Regions from separate parts of the Paenibacillus rhizoplanae genome, predicted to be linked through region 2. Evidence: riboswitches for the same ligand, from Rfam matches in the RefSeq annotation. Region 2 holds a riboswitch; each other region holds the start of a gene.
What was found. A riboswitch is a leader RNA that binds a small molecule or an ion and turns the genes downstream of it on or off. The one in region 2 is predicted to bind thiamine pyrophosphate.
Positions count from the first base shown of each region.

Region 1: linked by a shared signal. The riboswitch ahead of ACFSX3_RS11195 (ABC transporter ATP-binding protein) and the one ahead of ACFSX3_RS31495 (thiamine phosphate synthase) in region 2 are both predicted to bind thiamine pyrophosphate.
Region 3: linked by a shared signal. The riboswitch ahead of thiC (phosphomethylpyrimidine synthase ThiC) and the one ahead of ACFSX3_RS31495 (thiamine phosphate synthase) in region 2 are both predicted to bind thiamine pyrophosphate.
Region 4: linked by a shared signal. The riboswitch ahead of ACFSX3_RS17355 (ABC transporter substrate-binding protein) and the one ahead of ACFSX3_RS31495 (thiamine phosphate synthase) in region 2 are both predicted to bind thiamine pyrophosphate.

Region 1 covers NZ_JBHUKY010000021.1:210,183-213,368, reverse strand. The annotation lists gene ACFSX3_RS11205 (DHA2 family efflux MFS transporter permease subunit) at 1-454, opposite strand, end outside; gene ACFSX3_RS11200 (TetR/AcrR family transcriptional regulator) at 605-1,261, shown strand; TPP riboswitch at 1,328-1,430, shown strand; gene ACFSX3_RS11195 (ABC transporter ATP-binding protein) at 1,561-2,331, shown strand; gene ACFSX3_RS11190 (ABC transporter permease) at 2,312-3,088, shown strand; gene ACFSX3_RS11185 (ABC transporter substrate-binding protein) at 3,085-3,186, shown strand, end outside.
Region 2 covers NZ_JBHUKY010000102.1:26,997-30,182, forward strand. The annotation lists gene ACFSX3_RS31485 (thiazole synthase) at 1-503, opposite strand, end outside; gene thiS (sulfur carrier protein ThiS) at 588-791, opposite strand; gene ACFSX3_RS31495 (thiamine phosphate synthase) at 782-1,453, opposite strand; TPP riboswitch at 1,581-1,683, opposite strand; gene ACFSX3_RS31500 (hypothetical protein) at 1,739-2,275, opposite strand; gene ACFSX3_RS31505 (SDR family oxidoreductase) at 2,428-3,186, opposite strand, start outside.
Region 3 covers NZ_JBHUKY010000041.1:20,821-24,006, reverse strand. The annotation lists gene ACFSX3_RS22285 (tetratricopeptide repeat protein) at 1-21, shown strand, start outside; gene trxB (thioredoxin-disulfide reductase) at 67-1,020, shown strand; TPP riboswitch at 1,070-1,176, shown strand; gene thiC (phosphomethylpyrimidine synthase ThiC) at 1,328-3,022, shown strand.
Region 4 covers NZ_JBHUKY010000030.1:26,658-29,843, forward strand. The annotation lists gene ACFSX3_RS17350 (hypothetical protein) at 1-916, shown strand, start outside; TPP riboswitch at 989-1,099, shown strand; gene ACFSX3_RS17355 (ABC transporter substrate-binding protein) at 1,249-2,322, shown strand; gene ACFSX3_RS17360 (thiamine-binding protein) at 2,375-2,668, shown strand; gene ACFSX3_RS17365 (ABC transporter permease) at 2,665-3,186, shown strand, end outside.

The sequences.
Region 1 (3,186 bases), on a different contig from region 2:
GGACGGGAATGCCCATAATGCCCATGACAACGCCAACTTTGCTTTTGGGAGCCAGTCTGTACACATAGGCCATCCCGACAGGGAGCACACAGCCGCCGCCCAGTCCCTGAATGACCCGGAAAACAATCAGCCATTCGGCGCTGCTTGGTGTAGCGCACAGAATCGAGCCTATCGTGAACACAATTACCGCCGTCAGGAATACCGTCTTGGCTCCGAACCGGTCTGACAGCCAGCCTGACAGCGGAATAACGGAAGCCTGAGCCAGCATATATCCGGTAACTACCCACTGCAGCGTATGCAGATCCGTCTTGAAATCAACCACCAGCCTGGACAAGGCTACATTCATCGCCGTACTGTCCAGCACAACCATAAATACTCCTGCAATAATGGCCAGCAAGGGAACCAGAATACTGGACAGCCGGAAATCGGCTTCCTGCTTCAAGGTCTGATCCATATCTCTTCTCCTCCTCAGCTGTCCGCGTTCTACATTGACCTGCGGGCAGATTGTTCTATATAATGAGTGAACGGACAACTGTCCGTAAGTGCAATTCATAGTCTACGGACAATTGTCCGTTGTGTCAATTCTTTTCTGAAAGGGGTTCTCATGAAAAAGCCAGACACCGATGCTGCACGGTTCCCGCCGTCAGCTCCGCAACCCATAGCCTCCGCTCCGCCCGAGTCCGCCGATCCTTATGTACAGCGGATTCTTGAAGCTGCCCGCCAGTTGTTCACCGAGAGCGGACTTGAGGCGGTCAGCATGTACAGCATTGCCAAGCGGGCAGGCATAGGGCAAGGCTCCCTGTACCGCCGTTTCACGGACAAGGGTGAGATCTGTTCTGCACTGCTGAAGGGCAGCGCAGATCAATTCCTGTCCGGGCTGGAGCAGCAGGTCGCTGCCAGTGCCGGTGAAGCCCCGGCTCTTGCTCAGCTGCAGAGCAGCATTGAGCAGATTGCCGATTTCATTGAGCAGTATGCCGAGCTGCTGAATATGATCAAAGCCGAGTTCACCGGCAAGAAGCAGCTGACTCAGTTTGAGCATCCTTTTTTCCAGCGGCTGGGGGTGATGATGACAGAGCTGCTGCAGCGCGCCGCGGCGGGCGGTGAGCTGATTGACATCGATCCGGCCTTTGCGGCCACAGCCTTAATCTCTGTCCTCAGTCCCGATCTGTACCTGTATGAGCAGAAGCGGCACCACGCCTCCAAGCTGGACATCTCCAGGGGCATCGTCACTTTGTTCGTGACCGGTCTGGCTAAGCGCTGACCGCCTGCTCTTTACAAGAGGGAGATTTGTGGTATATTAAGTAGCAATTACGAATTCAATAGCAACATTATTCACTAGGGGAGTCGGCCGACTGAGACGGAGCTTAAGCTTCGGACCCTTTGAACCTGATCTGGATCATACCAGCGGAGGGAAGTGGAGCAGAATGTAACAGTGGTACCCGTCACAGGGCCGCAGCTGACTGTACCTTCCGCCCCATTCATTGCCTCCGGGAATGAATGGGGCTTTTTTGTGCTCCGCGCAGTATGTATTTCAATCCGAGGAGGCTCGTACATAGTCTTATGATCAACATTAGCAATCTGTCCTATGCCTTCGGGACCGGTTCGTCCCGGACCCCCGTATTCTCAGGGCTATCCATGACTGTGCAGCGCGGCGAATTCATTTCTATTGTAGGCGGGAGCGGATGCGGCAAAAGCACTTTGTTCAAAATCATCGCCGGTCTGCTGGAGCCGGGCAGCGGCAGGATTACGCTGAACGGAGCCGAGTCCGCTACAGCAGCGAAGAGGCTGGGCAGTGTGGCCTACATGCCGCAGCAGGATCTCCTCCTGCCTTGGCGCACCGTATTGGACAATTGTCTGCTGCCCTGGGAGCTTAAGCGCAGCCGTCCCAAAGCAGCCGCTATTGCCGAGATCCGCACCCTGCTGCACCGTTTCGGCCTTGACGGAACTGAAGGGGCTTATCCGCAGGAGCTGTCCGGCGGGATGCGCCAGCGCGTGGCGGTCCTCCGCACCGTGGCGGCCGGGAATGACCTGCTGCTGCTCGATGAGCCGTTCGGGGCGCTCGATGCCATTACGAAGCGCTCGCTGCAGCGTTGGCTGCTGGAGTTATGGGCGGAGCTGGACAAGACGGTGCTGTTCATCACCCATGATCTGGAGGAGGCGCTCCTGCTCAGTGACAGAATCTATCTAATGACTGGCAGAGAGGGCAGCGGGATGCAGGAATTCTCAGCCGGTCTCCCCCGTCCGCGCCATCACAGTCTGAACTATCAACCGCAGTTCGCCGCCCTGCGCCAGGAATTGGAGCTGAAGCTATATGAGAACCGCCGCTCCTAGAAGATTGCTCCAGCATTACGGTCCGGCGGCCCTGCTCGCCCTGCTGACGCTTGCGGTCTGGGAGACTGTAGCACGGCTGGGCCTGGTTCCTCCCTTCATCCTTCCGGCTCCGTCCGCCATCTGCAAGGCCTTGCTGGAGGAACGCCGCTTGTTATTCGGGGTGCATTTGCCTGCTACCCTGCTTGAAGTACTCACAGGCTTCGCACTATCTGTGGTCTGCGGCAGTCTGCTGGGAATCGCCATGCACCTGTTCAGTCCGCTGGCCAAGGCGCTGTACCCGCTGCTGATTATCAGCCAGACGGTTCCGCTGATCGCCCTCTCTCCCCTGTTCATCATGTGGTTCGGCTACACCCTATGGAGCAAGGTCGCCGTTGTCTTCCTGACTGCTTTCTTCCCGGTAGTCATTGGTACCTATGACGGGTTGTCCAAAAACACGGATGCCTACCGGGACCTGCTGCTGACGTACGGCGCGAACCGCTGGCAGATTCTCGGAAAGGTGGGCGTTCCGCTGGCTTTGCCCTCTTTTTTCTCCGGACTGAAGCTGTCGGCTGTGTACTGTGTGATTGGTGCAACGATCGGGGAATGGCTTGGGGGCAGCCAGGGGCTGGGCTATTTCAGCCGTAGAATGGCCGGGAATCTGCAGAGCGCCAAGATGTTCGCCGCTGTTGTCTTGTTATCCGTACTCGGTATTCTGCTGTTTCTGGCAGTCGCCGCGCTGGAGAAGATTATTCTGAAGAAAAGAGGACGTTATTCATGACTACTATCCGCTATACCCGTTATCTGCATCATGCAATTTCAAGACCAGCCATGCTGCTGTCCGCTCTGCTACTCTGTATGCTGCCTATCCTGGCAGGC
Region 2 (3,186 bases):
ATCAGCTCCTTGGTCTGCAGTCCGCGGTTGGACCCGATTGGCGCTCCCAGCGGCATCACGGCCGCCGCCCCCGCAGCCTTCAACCGGAGAGCGGCGGACAGATCAGGACTCATATACGGAAGCACCACGAAGCCTTCTGCTGCGAGGATCTCGGTTGCCCGGATGGTCTCCATATTATCCGGCAGTAAATATTTCTGGTCGTTGATAACCTCAATCTTCACCCAGTTGCCTAGCCCCGCCGATCTCGCCAGCCGGGCAATCCGTACTGCTTCCTCTGCGGTGCGCGCACCGGAGGTATTGGGCAGCAAGGTCATATGGGAAGGAATATGGCTGACAATATTGTCCTTGCTCTCCGGGTCCACCCGGCGCAGGGCAACGGTAATGACCTGTGAGCCTGAGCGTACAATGACCTCGGGAATGAGGGTGTTACGGCTGTATTTTCCGGTACCAATGAACAGTCTGCTGGTTAGAGTCACTCCGCCAATCGTCAATGGATCTTTCATCTTAACGCCTCCTGGGATAATTCTTCGCCTGCATCTAAACTGCCAATCTGCCTGCTCGTTCGCTTCTCCTCTGCCCGCCTATCCCTAACCTCCGCCTACAAAATGAACCAGCTCCATCCGGTCCCCCTCGCTGAGCAGTGTCTCTCCATAAGCCTCTCTACGGGCAAGCTCACCGTTCAGCTCGACAATCACCAGCTTACCGGCCCACTCGGGCCGGGCCAGCAGATCCGCCAGTGTCCGGCAGCTCTCTTCGATCCTTTGACTCTTCCCGTTAACGGTCACATCCACGTCTGTTCACCTCCTGCTGTGCCCTGTGCTTGATCCATATCCGGCGTCTCAGCCAGCTCGGCCGCCCTCTGAACCGCTGCCCTGTATGCCCGGGCCGCTGCCACCGGGTCCGGGGCTCCGCAGATCCCCGACATGACAGCAATGCCAGCCGCCCCTTGGGCCAGCACTGTTCCGGCATTGCCCGGGGTAATCCCTCCGAGCGCAATCAGCGGTATGCGGCTCCAGCGGACGGCCTCCGCCAGCTGCTCCAGTCCGCGTGCCTGCTGTCCGGGCTTGCAGGCCGTCGGGAACACATGCCCGTAGAGGCAAAAGTCCGCTCCCTGCCTTCCAGCCTCCGCCGCCTCTTCCCGGGAGTGCACGGACCTGCCGATCCGCAGGTCCGGTGCACAGCCGCGCACTGCGGCTGGCGGAAGGCTATGCCAGGCTAACTGTACACCACCTGCCCCGGCGGCCAGGGCAAGATCGATCCGGTCATTAATGACCAGCTTCGAAGGCGGAACCCCGGCCTGAAGCATCTGCTGCGCCGCAGCCAGCAGTTCGCGGGCGGACATGGCTTTTTCCCGGAGATGAATATAATCCACCATGGGATGTACCGCCACTGCCCATTCGGCCAGCGCTTCAGGCATCAGCCGCCCGTCCGAGACCGCATGAATCTCGTACAATACCCTTCTCCTCCCGTCTGTTCCAGCTCACTCTACACCACTCCACAACACAAAAAAGACCGCCCCCATAAGGAAGCAGTCTGGAATAGAAGCAGGAATACCGGTACTAGCCGTATACCCCCGCTGCATTATTCGTTCTCCACTTCCCTACGCTGGTATAACCCAGATCAGGTTCAAAGGGTCCGAGCAGATACGCCCGTCTCAGCCTTGCGGCACCCCTAGTGATCGTTCTATGCGATTGTTTCGTCTTGCTTGTTGTATATTAGCATATAATTCCTGTTAGAGCTATTCTTTCGTAGATTTTACTTCAATTACAAAAACCACAGATGAACTCCCTTCTGAAAATTTACCATCCTCGGTTGTCCAGAATGCTGATATGCCGTAGTAATAAACACCTTGTTCTTTTGGAGCATTAAAAGAGCCGTTCTTCAATGGAATTTGTACTTCTTTATCATCGACAAATTGCTGAACGGTTAACCCGCCGGGTGCCGGTTTATAAGTATAAGCAACATCGATCCTCCCCTCAGGGGCTATAACAGTGGGAGTAACCCCCTGTACCATGGATTGTCCACCTGTATAATCCGCACATCCTAATTTTCCCCAGCAATAGCTGCCTTGGGTAACCGGAATTTGGGTTTTCCCGGAAGTAACAAGGGGTAGCGGCGGCGATTCCTGTGTAATTCTAATCCCAATTCTTTTTGCATTTCCTTCCAATCTTGTATTTTCCACAAGTCTCCCTGCAAAAGGAGTCAAATAAATGAACACTACCAGAAAAACTAAAATCCCCGCTGCAGATAGAATGAATCCTTTTTTTCTAAGCATCCCAATCCCCTTTTCATATCAAATTATCTAAATAGACGGAAATATATTGTAATAGTTACAAGCGCAGAAAAAAAGCCTGCCGGCAAGCGGTTAGGCTTTTTTATAATAGAATTTATATAAAGAATCTGCATCCAGATCTTATTCTGCACCCATCATCCGTTGACGACCTCGCCGCCGTTCACATGCATAACCTGTCCGCTCACATAAGAGGAATCGTCCGAGGCCAGGTATACATAAGCCGGTGCCAGCTCTTCAGGCTGCCCCGGGCGCTTCATCGGCTGGGTGCCGCCGAACTCACTGACCTTCTTCGCGTCAAAAGTTGACGGAATCAGCGGGGTCCAGATCGGTCCGGGCGCTACCGCATTCACGCGGATGCCCTTATCGGCCAGATTCATCGACAGCGAACGGGTGAAGCTGAGAATCGCTCCCTTGGTGGACGAATAGTCCAGCAGCTGCGGGCTGCCGCGATACGCCGTGATGGAGGTGGTGTTAATGATCGTAGCGCCTTTTTTAAGATGAGGCATAGCTGCCTTGGTCAGATAGAACATGGAGAAAATATTCGTCCGGAACGTACGCTCCAGCTGCTCCGCTGTGATGTCCTCAATATGGTCCTGCGGATGCTGCTCCGCCGCATTGTTGATCAGAATATCGAGCTTGCCAAGTCCTTCAACCGTTTGATGAATCAGGTCCTGACAGAAGGCTTCGTCCCCGATGTCCCCGGCGATCAAAATACACTTTCTGCCCTCCTGCTCCACCTGGCGCTTGGTCTCTTCCGCATCCTCATGCTCGTTCAAGTAGGAGATCACCACATCTGCGCCCTCCTTGGCAAAATGAACGGCAACCGCACGCCCGATCCCGCTGTCGCCTCCCGTAATGAGTGCGGCCTTGCCCAGCAGTTTGTCTGCTGCCTT
Region 3 (3,186 bases), on a different contig from region 2:
CCGTCCACCACCCGTATTTAAGCATTGCTGCTGTAAGACAAACCTACTTGTAAGGAGGCCAATGTAATGTACAAAACGATTGTAATCGGAACAGGCCCGGCCGGGCTGACTGCCGCGATTTATCTGGCGCGTGCGAACCTGAGCCCGCTGGTAATTGAAGGCTTGCAGCCGGGGGGACAACTGACAACGACGACAGAAGTGGAGAACTTTCCAGGCTTCCCCGAAGGGATTCTGGGTCCGGACCTGATGGACAATATGCGCAAGCAGGCAGAACGCTTCGGCGCTGAATTCAAGAATGGCTGGGTGGAGTCCGTGGACTTCTCACAGCGTCCGTTCAAGGTAACAGTGGACGGAATGGGTGTATTGGAAGCGGAGTCGGTCATTATTTCAACCGGGGCCTCTGCAAGATATCTGGGTATCCCGGGCGAGCAGGAGAATGTGGGACGCGGGGTCAGCACCTGTGCGACCTGTGACGGCTTCTTTTTCCGTAATAAAAAGATTGTCGTCGTCGGCGGCGGGGACTCCGCTATGGAGGAAGCCAGCTTCCTAACCCGCTTTGCGTCCAGCGTAACGCTGGTTCACCGCCGTCCCGAGCTGCGTGCCTCGAAGATTATGCAGGACCGGGCGCGTGACAACAGCAAGGTCACCTGGGCCTTGAACCGCACACCGGTTGAAGTAACGGTAGGAGAGACCGGAGTGAAGGGCCTTACGGTGCTTAATAATGAGACAGGTCTGACAGAGCTGGTAGAGGCAGACGGCGTGTTCGTAGCGATTGGACACACACCGAATACAGCCTTCTTGGGCGGGCAGATCAACACGGATGCCAATGGTTATATCGTGGTCAATCCGGGTACCACCGAGACCAACATCCCCGGTGTATTTGCCTGCGGCGATGTGCAGGATACACGTTACCGTCAAGCGATATCGGCAGCGGGAACCGGCTGTATGGCCGCCATGGATGCTGAGAAGTTCCTGGAAGGCACGATGGTGCACGACTGGAGCGAATCGCTGGACAAATAACGGGTTTACAAGAATTACCCACACAGTTAAAATGTATTTAATTAGATAAGATACCCACTAGGGGAGCCTGAATAGGCTGAGACGGGAAAATTGAATTCCCGGACCCTTGAACCTGATCTGGATCATACCAGCGTAGGAAAGTGGAGTCGGACCTTTTTTGAATACAGTCTTATTTGGCTGTTCCTTTAATAAAGCCGCTCCAGGTGGAGCGGCTTTTTGATTTGCAAGAATCTATAGATTCTGCGGCTCAATCTGCTGCGTGACCTCTTATCTGATGGGTGTACAGAGCGAAGAGGAGGAGATTGAAATGGCAGGAATGGTCAAAAACGAAGAGGTGGATCTTTCCGGATTCCCGGCAAGCCGTAAAGTGTATGTGGAGGGCTCACGCCCGGATATCCGGGTTCCGATGCGTGAGATCAGCCTCAGCAGAACCGAAGGCGTTGCCGGGGAAGAGGAGAATGCTCCGCTGCGTGTCTATGACACAAGCGGCATGTACACGGATGCAGCAGAGGAGACCGACATTCGGAGGGGGCTGCCGCCGCACCGTTCAAGCTGGATCGCGGAGCGTGGCGATTCGGAGGAATACACCGGAAGAGCCGTCCGGCCGGAGGATAACGGAATCCGCAGGGAGGGGGCCTTGGCAGAAGCTTGTTCAGGACTGAGCCGGAATCCCCGGCGGGCCTATACAGGCGGTAATGTGACTCAGCTGCATTATGCAAGGCAAGGAATTATAACACCGGAAATGGAGTATATTGCGATCCGCGAGAATACCCGGCCGGAGTTCGTAAGGGATGAGGTTGCCTCGGGCCGCGCGATTATTCCGGCCAATATAAATCACCCGGAGAGTGAGCCGATGATTATCGGCCGTAACTTCCTGGTGAAGATCAATGCAAATATCGGAAATTCTGCGGTCACTTCTTCTATAGAAGAGGAGGTGGAGAAGATGCGGTGGGCGACCCGCTGGGGGGCTGATACCCTCATGGATCTCTCCACCGGCTCCAAGATCCATACCACCCGGGAGTGGATTATCCGCAATTCTCCTGTGCCGGTCGGTACAGTGCCCTTATACCAGGCGCTGGAGAAGGTGAACGGCATAGCCGAGGACTTAACCTGGGAGCTCTACCGTGACACGCTGATTGAGCAGGCGGAGCAGGGGGTGGATTACTTCACCATTCATGCCGGAGTGCTGCGCCGCTATATTCCGCTGACTGCCCGGAGAATGACCGGCATCGTGTCCCGGGGCGGATCGATTATGGCCGCCTGGTGCCTGGCCCATCAGCAGGAGAACTTCCTGTACACACACTTCGAAGACATATGTGAGATTATGAAGACGTATGATGTGGCCTTCTCGCTGGGAGATGGCCTGCGTCCCGGTTCTATCGCTGATGCCAATGACGAAGCTCAGTTCGCCGAGCTGGAGACGCTGGGAGAGCTGACGGCGCTTGCCTGGAAGCACGATGTTCAGGTTATGGTCGAAGGTCCGGGCCATGTGCCAATGCACAAGATCAAGGAGAATATGGACAAGCAGCTTGAGATTTGCCACGAAGCCCCTTTCTACACCCTCGGTCCGCTAACTACGGATATTGCACCCGGCTATGATCACATCACGTCGGCCATCGGGGCAGCGATAATCGGGGGGCTTGGAACGGCAATGCTGTGTTACGTTACACCTAAGGAGCATTTAGGCCTGCCTGACAAGAATGATGTGCGCGAAGGAGTCATTACCTACAAAATTGCTGCACATGCCGCAGACCTCGCCAAGGGACATCCGGGTGCGCAGGACCGGGACAACGCGCTGTCCAAGGCGCGGTTCGAGTTCCGCTGGCGCGACCAGTTTCATCTCTCCCTGGACCCGGAAAGGGCGCAGGCGTATCATGATGAGACCCTGCCTGCGGAGGGGGCAAAGCAGGCGCATTTCTGCTCGATGTGCGGCCCTAAATTCTGCAGCATGCGGATTTCGCATGATATCCGTAATTCCCATAGATGGAGCAAATCGCTCTAACATAGCTGCTAATACAGCGGAATCGTAACATTCTCAGACTATCTCCCGAGCTGAAAGGCTGGCGGGGATAGTCTTTTTGTAGTTAGTGATTACAATCACAATTCACCTCTGTACCCTATGCTAAGCTGGTGTTGAGAAGAATTCTCATTAGTGAGGTGTGCAAA
Region 4 (3,186 bases), on a different contig from region 2:
GTTCAAGAATCTCGTCTCCGGTCTGGAGCCGTTTCTCGACCCTGCGGAGATTGATGGCGCTTATTTCGAGACCCTGCCTTTTTTCGTGGATGAACGGATGCTGGTGCAGGCCTTCTATGGCTTCAACCGTGAGGAAGAGCTGGATGAGATCAGTGTAGAGCTGCGCTACCGCGCCTCCCAGCTGGATGGGCTGACTATAGACGGTAAGCCTTTTACCAGTGCGAGTGATCCTGAGTATATCGAGCAGTACACCCGGGAGCATTGCTATAGCCGCTGGGGGCCGGACACCTATTATATGACGAACGAGCAGACCTTCTGCTGCCTGAGCCGGGCGAAGCCCGATATTGCCACGGAGCTGGTCAACCAGATGTACGGAGAGTATTATTATGGACTGCTGCTGAGTATTTTTCATAAAATCGTGCTGCTGAAGCTCGCCAATCTGCATTCCCGGCTGCGCATCAACCACGATTACGACGAGATCGAGAATCTGATCTTTCTGATCAATAAATTTTCCGCCAAATTCTATTTTCTGGAGCTGATCTCGCAGTCGCAGGGGCGGGAGATTTTTTTCCAACTGCGCAAGGTCTACGGCAATGATGCCCTGTTCGATGAAGTGAAGATGACCCTGAATGACCTGTTTCAGTATCAGGACAAATTCCAGGCCAAACGCCGGGATACCCTGCTGATGGTCCTGACTGTATTTACGGTAATCAGCGGTATCTACGGCATGAACCAGGTCATTGAGGATCTGAAAGGGAACATCGACTGGAGCAAAATGCTGGAGTACTCCGTGTTCGAGTACCTGGCTCTGTTCCTGACCTTTTCGGGGATCGCGGTCAGTATCGGCTTAACACTGCGGGAGGCGCGGAATGGAATCCGCAGCCGCCGCAAAAGGCGGTACTATGATAAGGATTGAACAGACGGCTCTGGACAACCGCGAAGCTGCCGTCTATAATACACCGTAAGAACATAGCAATACCCGTGAACTTTATAGAACCAGGGGTGCTGGAATTGGCCGGCTGAGATTGTATCCCACAAGATACTGACCCTTATACCTGATCTGGATAATGCCAGCGTAGGAATCTTCATTCGGCACAGTGCCTTAAGCGGTACTGAAGCTGAAGTCCCCTCACGCAAGTCACTGGCGTCCCGATCTTCGGGACGCTTTTTTGATTCTAAGGATGTACAGGAATAAGGTTTCTGTAAGCTCTGAAGACCAGGGGTTGCTGGAAGGAGAGAGAAAGAGAAATGGGAGTCAAAAAAACAGTCACACTACTGCTCAGCTCCATGCTGCTGCTCACCGTAGCGGGATGTGGCGGCGGGAACAACAGCGGCAATGCAGGAGCCAGCGCACCTGCTGCCGGGAACAGCACGGCTGCGCCTGATGCATCCGCAGCCGCACCCACGGATGCACCTAAGGCGCTGACGCCGGTCAAGATTGCCCTGGACTGGACGCCGAACACGAATCATACCGGCCTGTATGCAGCTAAGGAGCTTGGCTATTACGCGGAGGAAGGTCTTGACGTTCAGATTGTACAGCCTGGTGCTGCCGGGTCCGACACGATGGTCACTTCCGGTGAAGCCCAATTCGGCATCAGTGCCCAAGAGGCGCTGACCCTGGCTCGTCTGCAGGATGTGCCGCTGGTATCAATTGCTGCAATCATTCAGCATAACACCTCCGGCTTCGCGGCTCCGAAGGACCGCAATATTAAGACGCCGAAGGATTTTGAAGGTAAAACGTACGGAGGCTGGGGCTCCCCTGCGGAGCAGGCTGCCATGAAAGCCATCATGGACCCCGAAGGCGGGGATGTCTCCAAGGTGAAGCTGGTAAATATCGGCGAAGCGGACTTTTTCACAGCCGTGAAGCGGGATATTGACTTCGCCTGGATCTTCTATGCATGGACTGGCGTGGAAGCCGAGCTGCGCGGGGAGCCGCTGGATATGCTGTATCTGAAGGATTACGCTCCGCAGCTGGATTACTACACCCCGGTGCTGACGACCAGCGAGAAGGAGATTGCCGAGCATCCTGAAGTGGTGAAGGCATTCCTGAAGGCTACGTCAAAAGGCTATCAGTACGCCATCGACCACCCGGAAGAAGCCGCGACGGTCTTGTCCGATGCTGTACCTGATCTGGACCCCAAGCTGGTGCTGGCCAGCCAGAAATGGCTTAGCCCAAAATACAAGGACGACGCCCCGCGCTGGGGTGAGCAGAAGCTTGAGATCTGGAAGAATTACGCCGACTGGATGTACGGCCTGAAGCTGCTGGATAAGCCGCTGGATGCGGAGAGTACGTTTACGAATGAATTTTTGCCGGAATCATAATGAACCCGCATGGCGGGAATCTTATACTTAACTTGGAGAGGAAGGATTCATCATGGCTAATACATTGCTCAGCATTCAGGTAATTCCCAAGACACCGAACAACGAGGATTCTATCCCTTACGTGGACAAGGCTATAGAGGTCATTCAGAAGTCAGGCGTGAAGCATCAGGTGAATCCGCTGGAGACCACGATGGAAGGCGAGCTGTCCGAGCTGCTGGATATTGTGCGTGACATGCATGAGGCGCTGATCGCTTCCGGCAGTCCTAGTGTAATCTCACAGATCAAGATCGCCCATAATCCGGGCGGCATCAGCATGGATAAGCTGACGGAGAAATACCGGCCGTGAGAAGCACCTGGAAGCTAGTGTGGCCGCCCTTTGTGGCGGTCCTCTTTTTTGTCGGGATATGGCAGCTATCGGTCATGCTGTTCGACATCCCGGCTTACCAGCTGCCGAGTCCCACGGATATCGCGCGTGAGTCGAAGAACAACGCCTCCGGGATCTGGGAGCACACCGCTGCTACGCTGCGGCTGACCCTGATCGGCTTCCCGGTCGGCACGGGCATCGGCCTCTTCACCGCCCTGCTGCTGCATCTGCTGCCCTGGCTCAAGAGAGCGTTCTATCCGCTGCTGATCCTCAGCCAGAATGTGCCCTCCCTTGCGCTGGCCCCGCTGCTGATTATCTGGTTCGGCTTCGGCCTGCTGCCCAAAATCATCCTGATCACCCTCGTCTGCTTCTTCCCCGTAGCTGTTGCAGCCATGGGCGGGCTGGCCCAAAGCGACCGGGTGATGATGAATTATATGAAGATGGCCGGTGCGGGCAAGTGGCAGATCTTCACCAAGCTGGAGCTTCCCGGCTCGCTGCCC